One region of the Stenotrophomonas sp. Steno-C18 genome, then DNA from elsewhere that is predicted to be linked to it. Evidence: riboswitches for the same ligand, from Rfam matches in the RefSeq annotation. Region 1 holds a riboswitch; the other holds the start of a gene.
The links. A riboswitch is a leader RNA that binds a small molecule or an ion and turns the genes downstream of it on or off. The one in region 1 is predicted to bind thiamine pyrophosphate.

Region 1 (8,667 bases):
TTTAATAAACTCCTGGCCGCGGTCCTCTGATATTGGGTTTTCTTCGAACAACGGGGTCAGGTTCACTTAAGTGGCCTGCCCTTTTTGTTTTTGTGGTCGATGGGCGGGTCGGGTGCCGGCGAAGCGCCGGGTTTTTGCCTCTACCATCAGGCGGAAGGCGTCGTGTCCCAGTGCGCGTTTTTGTTGGAGGTGGTCGCGGATTTTTGAAAGCAAAAACAGGGGTCAGCAAAAGCAGGGGTCAGAGTCGAATTTCAGGGAAAAACAGGGTCAGAGTCGATTTTCTAATTCTCTGGTCTTTGTTTCTTGGGTCGACCAACTTTTCCGGGTGTTAGTTTGCGACCGAGTTGGGCTTCGATGGCTGCTCGAAATCGGTCGCTCCCCATTGGGCGCTGATGTCGCATGTGGTTGCTGAAGCGGGAGGCGTCTTCATTGCAGGCCTGCTGTACCAACTCCCGATAGGCATGCTGCCGTTCTGCTTCTGAGCGGGCCAGGCAGCTGTAGCAGGCGTGCGGGCGAATGAGCGGGTCGGCTCTGCCCAGCGCGTTGTGGTGGTAGCTCGACCATCGGTAGTCACCTGCATGGGGCACCATTCCGGCTCGGACGGGATTGAGTTCGATTTAGCGATAGCATCGCAGCAGGTGTTCGTCGTTGGCGACGAGGTGGGATTTGTACCGATCCTCCCACAGCGTGCCGGTCTGCGCGGATGCATCGTTGATGTAGCGGACGCATTGACGACCAAGTGACTGTATTAAACGGCTGATGGCTCCCTATTGAAGCGGAGTGACCAATAGATGCACATGATTGGTCATCAGTACATACGCGTGAACGTCGCAAGTCCCTTTGAGCGAAAGTTCGTGCAAGTCCTGCAAATAGCGTGTGTGATCGATGTCGCGGAAGAAGCAATGCTGGCGGTTGTTGCCGCGTTGCACCACGTGTTGGACTATCCCGGGCAGATCGATTCTTGGTTGTCTGGTTATCTCAACCTGGCTGTGTGTGCAGGCGAAGCTGAGGTGCTTGGCTACTAGGGGCTATCCGTAGATAGTGGTCTATAGCAAGGATTCGTTTCTAGCTCCGGTTTTCCACTCAGCTTGCTCGCAGGCTTACCCTGCGTGCAACCCAATCCAGGTCGACCTTGGTGTAAAGGCGGGTTTCATGAACGGCTACTTCGAAGTGGCCAGCAGCTCTGCAACCGGGTCGTCTACCTTCTTGAATGCCTTGTCATATACATGGCTCTGGTGAAAGGCCAGGTAGGCCCGTTGTTCATCGCTGAAATCACCGGTGGTTCTGCGAGACTTCAAGTTCAACCCGATGTCTTTGACAACTTCCGTCGGCAGATGTTTCGAGCATTCAATGTGCCCCGTGTTGGTGAAAGTGATCCAGCCCCGATCGAAGAGGAAGTCGGCGTGAGGGGCTAGGAGCAAACCGTTTGCTCCGTCGACGCGCTCATTACCTGTTTCACAGGCTGACCAGGGCTTCATGTGGCTTGCGCGCAAGAACCGGAGGTCCGCAATGCCAGTGATGCGGCATTCCTTCTCAAAAGAAAGCAGCCGTCGTTTGAACAAGCTTTGCTTGGTTCTTACCTCTGTGAGCTTCTTGGCCGACGTCGCGTCCAGCTCCAGAATCGCGTTTCTATAGAGCGTGTCGACGAGCTCAGTGGAATCTGTGCTGATAGGCTCGAGCTCGAACACGATGGCCACCCGGGGAGTGTCCTTCGTATCGCGAACATTGGCTTGTGAGTAGGCGTTTAAGCAGCGGAACTCACCAACGTATCGATAAGGGCGCCTATGCCCCATCATTTGGAATAGAATCAGCCGCTTGTTGTTGGCGAGGTGTTCGCGGATTGCGCGATTCCCGCCCTTATCCTGCATGTCGCCAATCTGGCCCTCGCCGTAATAGTGGAAATGGCCATTGTCGTCCCAGAAGTCGTGGTAGCCGTGCTGCTTGCCGGCTTCCCCCGTAAAAATAATGACGAAAGGGCTGGTGGCCGGTGTTGAGATACCACCTTGGCGTTGACCGCCGAGGACACCATGGATATCCAGTCGGCGGCTGTAGAGCGCGCCGATTTCATACTGCGGGTCAACTGCAACATTCGTCATCCGGCTCTGCGCCCCCTAATCGCCAGTATCAGCGCCCTCTTGGCTATTTCGGCGCATCGCGTGCCTTTATATGCGCAATCAGCGAAGTATGGAAGCATGTGTAGGTAGATGCAGCATCGAAGCCTGCGACTTCCTGCGCTCCCGACATCAACCCGCGCATGTGTGACCTTGGTATCGCTTTAGAAATTAGGTGCGGCGTGACGCGCTGGATCGGAGGGCCTCAGCATGGAAGGCGCTTTGCGTTCGGCTGAATCAGGGCGAGGCCGTGGCAACTAGGAGGACTTTCATCGACTTGCGTCAACGCGGCCGACGCAGTTTTCCGCTCGCCACGTTGCAGGGATCGCTCTGCTGTTTGGCATTCCGTTCGGAGAAAGGGCAGCGAAACCTAACACCTGGATCTCGGCTGGAGGGACTGATCCGGGCCATCCTTGCTGCGTTCTAGTGGGCGGAAGTGAGAGATGGGGAGAGAAGGGTACTTGCTGTCTTGAAGTATCTGTATCGAGGTGCAGGTAATTGGAAGGCCTGCGGGGCAGTGCTGTTGCAAGACCGAGCTGGGTCTTATTGGGTGACGATTCAATCCTGCTTAGACCCAGGGTAGCTCTTCGTACCGGAGCAAGTGCTCCTATCCGACCTGCTTTGGTGTCATTGGGATGGAGATGGTCCCAACGACTTGGACCATGCATTCCACGAGTTCGTAGGATTGCGCGACGTCGGAAAGGAGGATGCTGAGTTGCATCCTCTCATTGGATCAACAATGGAAGTCGCTGCACTTTTCTTTGAAGCGCGTGGCCGATGGGACGTCCGCTGCTCGCGGTACTTGAGAGAGATGTATTCCGGTTGGGTCGGTTGAGCTAGTGCGGGCCCGAGGCCGGGTCGCCATGTCTGCAAAAGCATCCGACGCTACACGGGTGCTTGCATCAATCCGGCTGATCGTAAGAGTCGGGCTCATCTCTTGCGTTGCCGATGTTCCATTACGGAGAGGGCCGGTTTAACGGTGCGATTGGGTACGATACGCGCCACCTGCTTTCTCCGCTCCGGATTCCGCTGCCCAGCCTGGCGGCCATCCGCGATGTTCTGCACCTGCGCTTTTCAACCTCGACCACCCCATGATCGCCACCCTTCTCGTAGGCATGTTGTGTGTCTACCTGCTGAGTTTCACGGTGATGTTCCTGCTCATCAGCCGGCGGCTGCGCGGCGAGAAGATGGGCATGGACGCGTTTGCGGTGGGCAATCTCACGCTGGGCATGGCCTACGTGCTGCAGCTGCTGGAGGGGCCGGCGGGTTGGAGCTGGATGAGCGTGGTCAACCATTCGCTCACGCTCTGCTCGCTGCTGGCGTATTGCGTAGGTGGGGTGCGCTTCTTTGGCCGCGCCATGCCCCTGCTGTGGCCATCAGTCGGCATTGGCGTGGGTTATGCCGTGGTGCAGGTGCTGGTGGATGCGGCGTGGGGTTCGGTGGCGCGCTATGCGCTACTCGCGGCGACCTGTGCGCTGTGCTTCATCGGCATGGTGGCGGTGCTGTTGCATGGCGTGCGCACGTTCGCGCGCGACCTGCGCGGTGAGGTGCTGCTGTTCGCGTTGCTGATCAGTGGCATCTGCGTGCTCAATGTCATCAAGCTCATCAAGCTGCTCAGCGGCGGGCTGGCGGCGCTGAGCATGGATGGCCTGTTCCAGATGGTCTTCTATGTCTATATGTGCTCGCTGGCGACCATCCTGCCGCCGTCGATCGTGTGGCTGGTGTTGCGCCGCCTGACCGATGCGCTCCGTGGCATGGCCGCGCGTGATCCGCTGACCCAGCTGCTCAACCGTCGCGGCCTGACCGAGGCTTTGGACGCCTGGTTCCGGCGGCCCAATGCCCGGGCTCGCCTGTTGCTGGTCGATGTCGACCACTTCAAGCGCATCAACGACAACTACGGCCACCATGTGGGCGACGCGGTGCTGTGTGGCGTGGCGGATGCGCTGCGTGGCGCGGTGCGCAAGGACGACCTGGTGTGCCGGCTGGGGGGCGAGGAGTTCGCCGCCATCTGCATGGGCGCCGACGATGCGGCGGCACGGCGCGTGGCCGAGCGGGTGCGCGGGGCCATCCAGGACAAGGTGATGCTGCAAGGCCCCCGTTACGCGGGGCTGCGCTGCACGGTAACGGTGGGCGTGTCGCACTGCTTTGGCGACGAGGCCTCGCTGGAGCGCGCCATGCAGGACGCCGATGCCGCGCTCTATCGCGGCAAGCGCGCCGGGCGCAATCGCGTGGAGTGGGCGTTGCCGGTGGTGGATGCCCCGCCAGGAAGCGCGCCGATGAAGGCGGAAGCGGACGTGGCGCTCACCTGAGGCGCAGGCCCGGCCGCGCGGGAGGACGTGTGGCCTGGCCGATTCCCGCCGAAGGGGAGGGAACCGGCACGGCCGTCCGTGCGTCGCGCGCCGGGGTCAGGCGGCCGGCGAGGCCGGTCGTTGCATACGGTCCTGCGCGCCGGCCTTCTTCCACGCGCGCAGGCCCATCGCCGCCAGTCCGACGAACACCAGGTACAGGCCCGCCGTGGCATGCAGCGACTTCACCGCATACATGCCGACGTAAACCACGTCCACCACGATCCATAGCCACCAGGCGGCGGTGTGGCGGCGCGCCTGCCACCACTGCGCGACCAGGCTGAGTGCGGCGAGCATGGCGTCCAACCACGGCAGGGCGGCGTTGGTCCAGCTGTGCATGGCCGCGCCCAAGGCAAGGCCGAAGGCGATGCCGATGCCCAGGTCGCGCGTCCACTGGCCGGTGGCCAAGGGCGCGATGACGATGCGGCCTTCGGCCTGCGTCTGTCTGCGCCAGTTGAGCCAGCCGTACAGCAGGAAGGCGGCGAACGCGCCCTGCAGCAGCGTGTCCGAGTACAGCCGGGCCTCGATGAACACCAGCGCGTACAGGCCGACCGAGACCAACCCGACCGGCCAGGCCAGCATCCGCCGCTGCGCCATCAGCCACACGCCGAGGATGCTGGCCGCGACCGCCGACCATTCCAGGATCGCCGGGTTCATAGCGCGATGGTCACCGACAGGCGCGCCTGCCGCGGTGCACCCGGGAACAGGTAGTAGTCACCGGAGCTGCTGCCGGTATCGCGCCAGTAGAAGCGGTTGAACACGTTGTCCACCGACAGGTTCCAGTTCACCGCGTGCGCGCGCAGCTGGTGCTGGAAGCGCAGGCCGGCATCCACCACGCTGTAGCTGGGCGCACGCACACGGCCATCGGCGGTGGCGACGTTGGAAGAGGCATAGCGCCAGCCGCCGGTGATGCCCAGCCCTTCGGCGAAGGGCAGGGCGTAGTCGGCATGCAGGCTGGCGCGGCCGCTCGGCACGTTGATCAGCGGGTGGCCCTCGTAGGCAGGCGTGCCGCTGTTGCGCGCGCGTGCGCGCAGCGCGGTGGCGCTGGCGGTGAGCTGCAGGCGCTCGGTGACGTGGCCCTGTGCGCTCAGTTCCAGCCCGGTGTGGGTCTGCTGGCCTTCCTGCACGAAGGTGTAGCCGTAGTCGCTGTCGTCGGGCTTGGCGTACTGGAACGGCTGGTTGATGCGGAACAGCGCCGCGCTCAACGTCAGCGCATCCGACGGGGTGTACTTGGCGCCGACCTCGACCTGGCGCGAGCGCACCGCCGGCAGGAAGGTGCCTTCATTGGTGGTCCAGAACGGTGCCTCCTGGCCGAGCGAAATGCCCTGCGCATAGCTGGCGTAGAGGTTGAGATCGTCGTTGGCGCTCCAGATCAGCGCGGTCTGCGGCAGGAAGCGCGACAGCCGGTTGCTGCGTTCCAGGTTGCCGCGCTTGTCGAAGGCGCGCTCGTCCAGGCGCACGAAGCGGCCACCGGCCAGCAGCTGCCAATCGTCGGCGAAGCTCACGCGGTCGAGCACAAACAGCGACTTCTGCGTGCTGTCCAGGCGGCGCACCGACGGGCCCGGCTGCAGCGGCGAGGGTGCGAATTGCGGTACGTCCTTGTCGTGGATGTTGGCGGTGCCCACGTACTCGTTGACGTTGCGGCGCTTGTCCACGGTGCGGTCGAAGTAGTCCGCACCCACGGTCAGCTGGTGCGCGACGTTGCCGGTGCTGAACTGGCCACGCAGCTCGGCGCGCAGCTGGCGGTTGCGGCGGGTGTCGTCCGGGCTGCGGTAGTCGTAGATATCGTAGTCGCCGTTGGGCGCGAAGTAGTTGCCCGGCACGCTGCCGTCGGCGCATTCGGCGGCGTAGTAGCAGCCGTAGGCGAAGGCGACGTTGTCGTCGATGACCGAGCGGCTGTAGCTGGCCGACACGCGTGACTGCCAGGCCGCGTTGAAGTCGAAGGTGTGCAGCGCGGTGAGGTTGGTGCTGTCGATGCCGACCGGTGCCTGCCATGCCTGGTGGCCGAGCATCTTCTTGCGGTCAACGTTGCGCGGCAACGCGGTGGCGCCCAGCAACTGGTAGCCGGACGCCGAGCGCTGCGCGCTGGCCTGATAGTTGGCGTCCACTTCCAGCTTGCCGCGCTCGCCGATCAGCCAGTCGGTGGCCAGTGCGTAGAAGTTGCGGCGGCCATCGGCGTTGTCGATATAGGAACTGCTGTCATCCCACGCGGCGTTGAAGCGCAGGCCGATGCGCGGCGTGACCCAGTGGCCGACGTCGATGGCGGCGTAACGGCTGCCTTCCGAATCGGTGCCGAGGGTGACGCTGCGCACTTCGGCCGGGCGCTTGCCGACGTAGTTGATGACGCCGCCCGGTGCGATTACGCCAGCAGCGAGGCCGGCTTCGCCCTTGAGGATCTCCACCTGCTGCACGTTCTCCAGCGCCAGGCGCTGCTCACCGGCGATGGTCAGGCCGTTGAAGCGGTAGCCGGTGGCGGTATCCAGCGCGAAGCCGCGGATCGCGATGTTCTGGTAATAGCCGACCGGCGCGTAGCTGTCGCCCAGCGATGCGTCGTTGTAGGCCAGCTCGGACAGCGTGCGCACGTGGCGGCTGTCGAGCAGCTCGCGGTCCAGCACGGTGATCGAGGCGGGGGTGTTCTTCCAGTCACCCACACCGAAACTGTTGGACTGGGTGTTCTTTGCATGCGGCTGCTCGGCCTGCACGCGCACCGCGGCCAGCTCGGTGGGCGAGCGGTCGGCGGCAGCGGTTTCGGGGTTGCTGGCGTGCAGCGGCAGGGCCGCGCTCAGGGCAGCAGTCAACAGCGAGATTCGATAGCAGCGGTTCATTCGTTTCGTCATCAGCCGATGGGGGAGACGAAGCGAAGGCGCGCACGCGCAACGCCATGGAGGCGGTGTGCCTGCTGCTCAAAGCTCCCTACGCCGGTGCAAACCGGATCAGGTTCCAAGGGACTCTCTCAGCCTGCAAAAACCAGGCACCCCCGCTTCAGGCGCGTATTTGACCACAAACGGTACGGATTTGCGCCCCGTTGGTATTCAGGCAGCGGCGTGCAGGGCGGTCAGCAGGGCCTGGCCGTCGGCGCCGCCGAACCAGCGGGCGTGGCCGAGCAGGAAGTCGTAGTAGGCGACGTCGGCATTGGCGGTGGAGCCGGTGATGCCGTGGAAATACTCCACTTCGGACAGTGCGAAGTCCAAATGCACGACGGGCAGCAGATCGGCCAGCAGGTGTACCTGGGCGGCCGGGAGCGGGCGCACCTGCCGGTAGCCGTCGAGAAGGGCCAGTGCGGTATCCACATGCACGGCAGCCATGCCGCGCTCCAGTTCCAGCCAGGCGATGGCATTGCGCTCGATGGCGGTGGCCAGGTCGAACAGCGCGCTGGTTGGCGAGGCCAACCCGAAGTCGAGCACGCTGGCGATCCGCGTCGCCTCGTCCTCGCGCCGCCACAGCAGGTTGGAGACATGCCAATCGTTGTGTGCCCACAGGCGTGGCTCGGCCTGCAGGCGCGCGGCCAAGCCGTTGTGCCAGGGCAGCACATCCTGCTGCAGCTCCTGCAGCCATGGGCGCCGGGACAGGTAGTCGTGCAGGGCCGGGCGCGTGGAGGCGTCGCGTGCCAGCAGCGCGATGGGGTCTGGGCTGCGGATCAGGTCATCGCGGGCGACCAGAATGTGGGTGTCGCGCTGTGGCGCGGTGTAGCTCTCCGCTGCGTGGTGCAGCGTGGCCAGCATGCGACCGGCCTCGCGTGCCTGGGCGAGGTCGGTAAGCGGCGTCCATGATGGCGCATCGCGGTACAGGTCGTCCCCCTCGCCGACGGCATGCAGCTCGTAGGTCCAGCCTTCGTGCGCAAGGGCGGTGGCTCCGCTGCGGTCCGCCAGTACGTCAACCACGGGTACACCTGCCCGGGCCAGGTGCGCGATGAAGCGGTGCTCCTCGGCCAGCGTGGCGGCGGTGCGGACGCGGTGATGGTGGCGCTTGATGAAGACCCTGCCATTGACGCCTTGCGCGATGGCCGCAGCGGACATCGGGCGTGGGCTGTGCCAGATCAGCGTTGCCGTGGCTTCCAGCTGCGGGAAGCGCGTCGCCAGCCATGTGATCTCGCCGGCGCTGATCGCAGGCCAGTCGGCCGGCACCTCGTCGTTGTTGAGGCCTTGGACGCGGTGAGGGGAGGTGGTCATGGCAAAGCGGGGCGGGCGTGGCGGTGCAGGGGCGACAGGGTA
Region 2 (8,667 bases), on a different contig from region 1:
ATCACCAAGGACGGCAAGCCGTTTGCCAGCTTCGGCGTGATGGGCGGGGCGATGCAGCCGCAGGGGCATGCGCAGATCGTGATGAACCTGGTGGACTTCGGCATGAACCTGCAGGAAGCCGGCGATGCGCCGCGCATCCAGCACGAAGGCTCCAGCGAACCGACCGGGCAGGGCACGGCGATGAGCGACGGTGGGGAAGTGAACCTGGAGACCGGCTTCAGTTGGGAAACCGTGCGCAGCCTGATGCGCAGGGGACACCGGGTGACGTTCGCCGATGGTCCGTATGGCGGCTACCAGGCGATCATGCGGGATCCGGAGAGCGGCGTGTACTACGGCGCTTCCGAGAGCCGCAAGGACGGGCAGGCGGCCGGGTACTGAGCTGGGCTGTTCGGGGAAGCAGAAGCAGCCCTCCCCGGTCCTCCCCTTCGCCTGCGGCGAAAAGGAGGGGGAAGAGCCAAGAGCCAGGAGCTGAAAGCTCCCTGTGTCGCCTGCGCTCCGCTTCTGCTCCTGCTTCGCCCCCTCCCTTTCGCCACAGGCGAAGGGGAGGGTCGGGGAGGGGTAAGGCCCTTGCCTCAATCCCCGCCCACGTTCCGCGCGGCTTCCGCGCGTGCATCCTCCTGCGCGGCCTGCTCGCGTTCGATCCAGGCCTCGATCAGGTGCCGTCCGCGCTGCGCCAGCCGCCGCTGGCGGTTGGACTCGGCGTCCAGCACGCGGTACAGCGACACCATCACCAGCACCATCAGCAGCGCGAACGGCAACGCGGCGATGGTGATCATGCCCTGCAGTGCGTCCAGCCCGCCGGCCAGCAGCAGCACCGCGGCGATCAGCGCCACCGCCACGCCCCACACCAGCTTGCGTGACAGCGGCGGGTCGCCGGCCTCGTCGGTGGACATGCTGGCCAACACCAGCACCGCCGAGTCGGCCGAGGTGACGAAGAAGATCATCAGCAGCACCAGTGCCAGGCACGACAGCAGCAGCGAACCGGGCAGGCTGTCGAACAGGGTGAACAGCACCGTCTCGTAGCCGTTGCCCAGCGCCTGCACCAGGTCGGCGTGGCCGAACAGCTGCGACCACAGCGCGGTGCCACCGAACACCGAGAACCACAGGAAGCCGAGCACGGTCGGTGCCAGCACCACCCCGACCACGAACTCGCGCACGCTGCGGCCGCGTGACACCCGCGCGATGAAGGCGCCGACGAACGGCGCCCAGGCAATCCACCAGGCCCAGTAGAAGATGGTCCAGTCGGCCACCCAGGTGCTGCCGGAGAATGGCGACATGCGCAGGCTCATCGTCACCAGCTGGTTGAGGTAGGAGCCCAGCGTGGTGGTGAAGGTGTCGAAGATGAAGCCGGTGGGGCCCAGCACCAGCACCGCGGCCAACAGCAGCGCGGCCAGAGCCAGGTTGAAGTTGGACAGCCACTTGATGCCGCGCTCCACGCCGCTGGTGGTGGAGATCATGTACAGCACGAAGGCGACCGCGATCACCGTCATCTGCAGCGGGACATCGGCGGTGATGCCGAACACGCGCTGCAGGCCGGCCGAGATCTGGATGGTGCCAAAGCCCAGCGTGGTGGCGACGCCGATCGCGGTGGCCACCACCGCGGCGATGTTCACCAGCTTGCCGAACGCGCCGCGGTGATGGCGGCCGATCACCGGTTGCAGCATGTCGCTGATCAGCCCCCGGCCATTGCGGTTGTACTGGAACCAGGCCATCGCCAGCCCGATCAGCGCGTAGATCGCCCACGGGTGCAGGCCCCAGTGGAAGAACGCGTAGCGCATCGAGGCACGCGCCGCGTCCATGCCTTGTGGCGGCAGCCCTTCCGGCGGGGTGACGAAGTGCGAGATCGGCTCGGCCGCGCCCCAGAACACCAGGCCGATGCCCATGCCGGCGGCGAACAGCATCGACAGCCAGCTGGCGCGCGAGAAGTCCGGCTCGGCGTCCTCGCCGCCGATGCGCAGGTTGCCGAAGCGGCCGAACGCCAGGTACAGCAGGAAGGTCAGGGTGAGGAACACGATCAACAGGTACATCCAGCCCGCGCCGCGCACGACGTGCGTCAGCGTGGCCTGGACCACGTCGTTGAAGGGGCCGGGCGCAATGCCGGCCAGGAGCACCAGTACGGCGACCAGTGCGATGGAAACACGAAACACCATGAAGGAGCGTCTCCGATCAAGAGCGATTGAGGGGAGCGAGCCGGGGCTTGCAGCGAGGGCCGGCGCCAGGGCCGGGCAGGGAAAGGTGGACGAGCACCGTGGCGCGGCCAGCAGGGCATCGCACCGGGCGGGATGTTACTGAACGGCACGTCACGATTCCGTTAGCAGGCGATGACGCGGCGCACCGGGCCAGGTGGCACCGCTTTGTGGTCTAATGCCGCCCGAAGCGGGGGTACCGCGGCCATCGGGCCACGGTTGAGACATACCCTTCGAACCTGATCCGGCTCATACCGGCGTAGGGAAGCTTCGTGTGCCACGGCATGCGTTCCGTTCACAGGGGACAACCGCCATCGGCGTGCGCCTTCGCTTCGTTCCGTCATGCGAATCCCTCGCATGGCCCGCACCTCCCGGTGCGGCTTGACCAGGACGAATGCCGATGAACGCCCAGCCCAGCCTGCAGCAGCAGGCCCAGCAACTCTCCGAATCCGTGACCCAGCCGATCCCCGGCTCGCGCAAGATCTTCGTGCCCGGTTCGCGGGCCGACCTGCAGGTGCCGATGCGCGAGATCGCACAGACGCGCACGCCCACGTTGTTCGGCGGCGAGGAGAACCCGCCGATCACGGTGTACGACACCTCCGGCCCGTACACCGATCCGCAGGCGCGCATCGACCTGGCCGCCGGGCTGGCGCCACTGCGCGCACGCTGGATCCAGGAGCGTGGCGATACCGGGCAGCTGCCGGGCCTGAGCTCGGCGTTCGGGCGTTCGCGCGAAGGCAATGCCAGGCTCGATGCCGTGCGTTTCCCGGCACGCGTGCTGCCGCGTCGTGCCATTGGCGGTGCCAACGTCACCCAGATGCATTACGCGCGCCGCGGCATCATCACCCCGGAGATGGAGTTCGTCGCCATCCGCGAGAACCAGCAGTTGGAGGCGGTACGTGATGCCGGCCTGCTCGCGCAGCACCCGGGGCAGAGCTTCGGCGCCGACATCCAGAAGGTCATCACCCCGGAATTCGTGCGTGACGAGATCGCGCGTGGGCGCGCCGTGCTGCCCAACAACATCAACCACCCGGAAAGCGAGCCGATGATCATCGGCCGCAACTTCCTGACCAAGATCAACGCCAACATCGGCAACAGCGCGGTGTCCTCGGGTATCGCCGAGGAAGTGGAGAAGCTGGTGTGGGCGATCCGCTGGGGCGGCGACACGGTGATGGACCTGTCCACCGGCAAGCACATCCACGAAACCCGCGAGTGGATCATCCGCAATTCCCCGGTGCCGATCGGTACCGTGCCGATCTACCAGGCATTGGAAAAGGTGGATGGCCGTGCCGAAGAACTCAACTGGGAAATCTTCCGCGACACCCTGATCGAACAGGCCGAGCAGGGCGTGGATTACTTCACCATCCATGCCGGCGTGTTGCTGCGTCATGTGCCGCTCACTGCCAAGCGCGTCACCGGCATCGTCTCGCGTGGTGGTTCGATCATGGCCAAGTGGTGCCTGGCGCACCACAAGGAGAACTTCCTCTACACGCACTTCGAGGACATCTGCGAGATCATGAAGGCCTATGACGTGTCCTTCAGCCTCGGTGATGGCCTGCGCCCGGGCTGCATCGCCGATGCCAACGACGCGGCGCAGTTCGGCGAGCTGGAAGCGTTGGGCGAATTGACCAAAATCGCCTGGAAGCATGACGTGCAGACCATCATCGAAGGTCCGGGCCACGTGCCGATGCACCTGATCAAGCAGAACATGGACAAGCAGCTGCACGAGTGCGGCGAAGCGCCGTTCTACACGCTCGGCCCGCTGACCACCGACATCGCGCCGGGCTACGACCACATCACCAGCGCCATCGGCGCGGCGATGATCGGTTGGTACGGCACGGCGATGCTGTGCTACGTGACGCCCAAGGAACACCTGGGCCTGCCCAACCGCCAGGACGTGCGCGACGGCATCATGGCCTACAAGATCGCCGCGCACGCGGCCGACCTGGCCAAGGGTCACCCGGGCGCGCAGGTGCGCGACAACGCGCTGTCCAAGGCGCGCTTCGAGTTCCGTTGGGAGGACCAGTTCCACCTCGGCCTGGATCCGGAGAAAGCCAGGGAATTCCACGACGAAACCCTGCCCAAGGACGTCCACAAGCTGGCCCACTTCTGTTCGATGTGCGGCCCGCATTTCTGCTCGATGAAGATCACCCAGGACGTGCGTGATTACGCCGCCGAACAGGGCGTGGACGAGGCGCGCGCGCTGGAAGCGGGCATGGCCGAGAAGTCGGCGCAGTTCCGCGAACAGGGCGCGCAGGTGTACCGGCCGGATTGACCGCCGGTTCCGCTCCCGGGGAGCCCGCCGGCTTCCCGGGGCAGGGTTGACGCGGATGGGGCGGCGGTCGTGGTAGCGTGCAGCCGTCCATCGCAGGGGAGGTCGCCATGAAGCTTCGCAATGCGTTCCGGCTCATCACGGTGCTGTTGCTGTCCTCGTTGCTGGCGGCCTGTGCCAGCACGCCCCGGGTCAGCAGCCAGGCCGATCCCAGCGGCGACTTCGGCCGCTACCGCAGCTTTGCGTTCTACTCGCCGCTGGCGTTGGAACAGAACGGCTACACCACCATCACCAGCAATCGCATCCGTGCGGCGGTGCAGGCACAGATGCAGGCGCGTGGCTATGTGCTCGACGAAGCCAAGCCCGACCTGTGGGTCAACCTCAATGCCTACCTGCAGGACAAGACGCGGGTGACCACGATGCCGCAGGTGGACTACGACTACTACTACAGCTACCGCGCACGCGGCTACGTGGCCGTGCCGTACTGGCGCGACCGCACCGACGTGCACCAGTACACCGAGGGCACGCTCAACGTGGACGTGGTCGACGTGCAGCGCAACCGCCTGGTCTGGGAAGGCGTGGCGGTGGGTACGGTGGGCCGCAGCACTCCGGACAAGCGTGGCGCGCAGATCGATGCGGCGGTCGCGGCAATCTTCGCGCAATACCCGTACCGCGCCGCGCGCTGAGGATCGCCCTCGATGAGCGTCGGTCCGGAGGGAGCGCGGCCGGAAGGCCTGCGCGTACGCGCGCACCTGCGCTGGCTGGCGTTGGCCCGCCGGCATCCGTCGGCGTGGCTGCTGGCGGTGCAGCTGCTGGGCGTGCTGCTGTACCCGGCGATGGAGCACATGACCGCCGGCCGCGTGCTGTTCAACGCGTTTGGCATGGCGGTGCTCGGCCTGTCGGTGTGGGTGGTGCGACGCAGCCCGCTGGGCATCTGGATGGCGTTGACGCTGGCGATCCCGGCGGTGGTGTTCTCGGTGGCCGGTGCGGTGCTGCAGCGGCACGCGTTCACCACCACCTCGCAGGTGCTCGAATGCCTGCTGTACTTCTATACGACCTGCAGCCTCATCGCCTACATGTTGCAGGACCATGAAGTCACGCGGGACGAACTGTTCGCCGCGGGTGCGACATTCACGCTGTTGGCATGGGCGTTTGCGTTCGCCTATTCAGTTTGCCAGCAGTGGTATCCGGGCAGTTTCATCGCCAGCAGCGAGGGGGAAATACGCAGCTGGGTGGAGCTGCTTTATCTGAGCTTCAGTTTGTTGTCCGGGGTCGGGCTCAGCGACGTCACGCCGGTGCATCCGCAGGCACGCGCGTTGGTGATGCTGGAGCAGTTTTCAGGCGTGATGTACGTGGCTCTGGTGGTTTCGCGACTGGTCGGGCTGACCATCAGCAAGGCGCGAAAAGGCTGAACGCCAGCTAAAAAAATCGCGCCTTGCGGCGCGAATTCTGTAACGGATTATGTGGATTCGTCGGCGAGAGAGAGCCTGATGTCGTCGATGTGGGGGCACACCGTTAACTTGCTTAGAGTAGTATTCGCACCCGTTTGAACTTTTGCGCTTTCCGTTGCAGCCATTTGCGGAATCTGGCGGTTGGTCGACTCTCCCCCGGGTCGTTCAACCGGACACAGGAATGGTGTCCAAGACGGCTTTGACCCTGATCCCGATGCAAACAATCGACAACGAGAAGCCTGCCGGTGATCGGCTTCGCATTGGCGAGTGTCTGGTGGTGTTGTCCTCACGCGAGGTGCATCCGCCGGATGCACGCAAGGTGCAGCGACTTACCCCCAAGAGCATCGGCGTATTGCTGGCGCTGGCACGTCGTGCCGGCCAGGTGGTCACACGCGATGAGCTGTTCGCCGAAGTGTGGCCGGACACCATGCCGACCAACGACGTGCTGACCCAGGCGATCACCCAGCTGCGCAAGGCGTTTGCATCGGCCGCGGTCGATGGCGAAGGCGCGGCCTACATCGAGACGATTTCCAAGACCGGTTACCGCTTGCTGGTGCCGGTTGCCTGGGAGGATGCCGACGCTGACGCGGCGGTGGTGGACGCGGAGGCGTCGGATGATGCGTCGCAGCCTGCGGTCGTCGAACCCGTCGCCGCGGTACAGGACGAGGCTGCCGCCAGGCCGGCTCCGGCGCGGTCGCCACAACGACGGGTGGTGCGGCGCTACGTGTTGGGTGGCGTGGGCGTACTGCTGTTGGCCAGCACGCTGGTGATGGCCTGGCTGCTGTGGAAGCAGCCGGAGCCGCCGGCACCGCAGGAAACCGTCAGTGGTACGCGGGTGCTGGGCAGTCCCGAGCGCCCGTACCGCTTGATCACCTCGACGTCGGCGTTCGAAACCCATCCGGACCTGTCGCCGGACGGCGCGCTGGTGGTGTTCGCCAAGGAAAGCGATGGGCTTTCGAGCCTGTGGGTGCAGAGCACCGGCACCGCGACGCCGGTGCAGCTGGTCACGCCGCCGGAAGGCGGTTCGGACCGTTTCCCGGCGTGGTCGCCGGATGGACGGGAAATCGCCTTCGCGCGCTTTCTCGCCGATGGTGGCTGCGAAGTACTGGTGATGCCCGCCACCGGCGGAACCGCGCGCCGCGTGACCCGTTGCGACGGCACCGAGATGCTCAGCTTCGACTGGGCACCGGACGGGCGCAGCCTGATCTTCGGATCGATGACCGGCAGCCAGGCCAGCCGCGGTATCCGCACGCTGGAGCTGGCATCCGGGCGTTGGACGTCGTTCTCCTATGCGATGTCCGGTGACGACTTTGATTACGCACCGCGCTACTCGCCCGACGGCAAGCGCATCGGTTTCGTGCGCAATCCGCAGGTGGGCGATCTGTGGGTGATGGACGCCGACGGCAGCAACGCCGAGCGCCTCACCGAGGAAGCCGCCGAGATCCGCGGCTGGGCGTGGCTGACTTCCAGCGAGATGGTATTCGGCCGGCGCGTGGACAGCGAGTCGCGCCTGTTCGGGCTGGACCTGGGCACCCGCCTGCTGCGCGACCTGGGCATCGGCGATGCGCAGAGTCCCTCGGTCTCGCGCCAGGGCAGCAACCTGGCCTTCATGCGCGACCAGCCGCAGTACGGGTTGTTCCGTTTCCCGCTGGGCGTGGCTGGCGGCGAGCCGCAGCGGCTGTTCGCTTCCTCCGGTCGCGATGGCCAGCCGATGGTGTCGCCCGATGGCCGCCAGCTGGCTTTCACCTCGGACCGTTCCGGTGCGTTCGCATTGTGGTGGGCGCGGTTGGAGGCACCTGATTCGCTGGAAATGATCGATGGTTTCCGGCCCGAGGCGCGCCAGCCGATGGATTGGTCCGCCGATGCCCGCCACCTGCTGGTCACCGGGCGTGACGCGCAGGGCCTGCCCGGCATCTACGAGGTGATCCCGGAGGAAGGGCAGTGGAGCAAGTTGCCCGTGCCGGTGAGCGAGCCGTTGCAGGCCGTCTATGGACGGCAGCCCGGCACGGTGTTGGTGGTCGAGCGTGCCGCCAATGACCGCATGGTGCTGGCCCTGTTCGATCGCACGCAGACGCCCTGGAAGCGCTTGGCGGCGCTGGAGGGCGTGTCCCAGGTGCGGGTCGATAAGACCGGTGGGCAGGTGTTGTTCACCCGCTTGGGCAGTCCCGGCCTGTGGCAGGTGGATTCAAGCCTGGCCTTGAGCAGTGCCCGGCCGGTGAATCGCGAGGTGCCGACGCGCTGGCGTTACCGGACCTGGGCGGTGGCCGACAACGGCACGGTGCAGTACCTGAACATCGGGCCGCGATGCGCCACCCGGCTGGATGCGATCAACCCCGGTGCCAACGGGCTCAGCCAGTGCCTGGACGCCGTGCGCTACAGCTCCGGCAACGGCTTGAGCCTGGCGCCCGATGGCAGTGCCGCCTTCGTCGCGCTGGCAGTCGCCGACGGCGCCGATATCGGCGTGATGCCGGTCCCCAGGCGCCCGCCGCGGCGGCTGATGGGCGTGGCCAAGTGGTTGCCGTGGTTGGGAAAACATCCTTCGTGATTCTTTCGGAAGTCGCTTCCGGATAATTTCGGAGCAATCTCGCAGGATCTTCCTGACCTTCGCCGCCAGAGTTGGCAAAACCATCGCCCATTGAAGGCAAACAGATGGTGAGCAGCATGCGGCAGGTGACCTGGGTGGATCGCGGGCAATCGGTGACGTTCGACAGGCATGTCGATGACGGGCCGCGCCCGAACTGCGTGGGCGTCGCGCGGC

Region 2: linked by a shared signal. The riboswitch ahead of thiC (phosphomethylpyrimidine synthase ThiC) and the one ahead of AC06FE_RS04875 (TonB-dependent siderophore receptor) in region 1 are both predicted to bind thiamine pyrophosphate.

The regions. Positions count from the first base shown of each region.
Region 1 covers NZ_JBWJOX010000002.1:74,179-82,845, reverse strand. Annotated here, with positions in the region: gene AC06FE_RS04895 (transposase) at 768-929, opposite strand; gene AC06FE_RS04890 (HNH endonuclease) at 1,161-2,096, opposite strand; gene AC06FE_RS04885 (GGDEF domain-containing protein) at 3,203-4,420, shown strand; gene pnuC (nicotinamide riboside transporter PnuC) at 4,517-5,113, opposite strand; gene AC06FE_RS04875 (TonB-dependent siderophore receptor) at 5,110-7,281, opposite strand; TPP riboswitch at 7,350-7,445, opposite strand; gene AC06FE_RS04870 (phosphotransferase enzyme family protein) at 7,489-8,625, opposite strand.
Region 2 covers NZ_JBWJOX010000003.1:163,049-171,715, reverse strand. Annotated here, with positions in the region: gene ggt (gamma-glutamyltransferase) at 1-378, shown strand, start outside; gene AC06FE_RS08050 (BCCT family transporter) at 573-2,150, opposite strand; TPP riboswitch at 2,369-2,470, shown strand; gene thiC (phosphomethylpyrimidine synthase ThiC) at 2,587-4,461, shown strand; gene AC06FE_RS08040 (DUF4136 domain-containing protein) at 4,569-5,144, shown strand; gene AC06FE_RS08035 (ion channel) at 5,157-5,870, shown strand; gene AC06FE_RS08030 (winged helix-turn-helix domain-containing protein) at 6,124-8,454, shown strand; gene AC06FE_RS08025 (helix-turn-helix domain-containing protein) at 8,571-8,667, shown strand, end outside.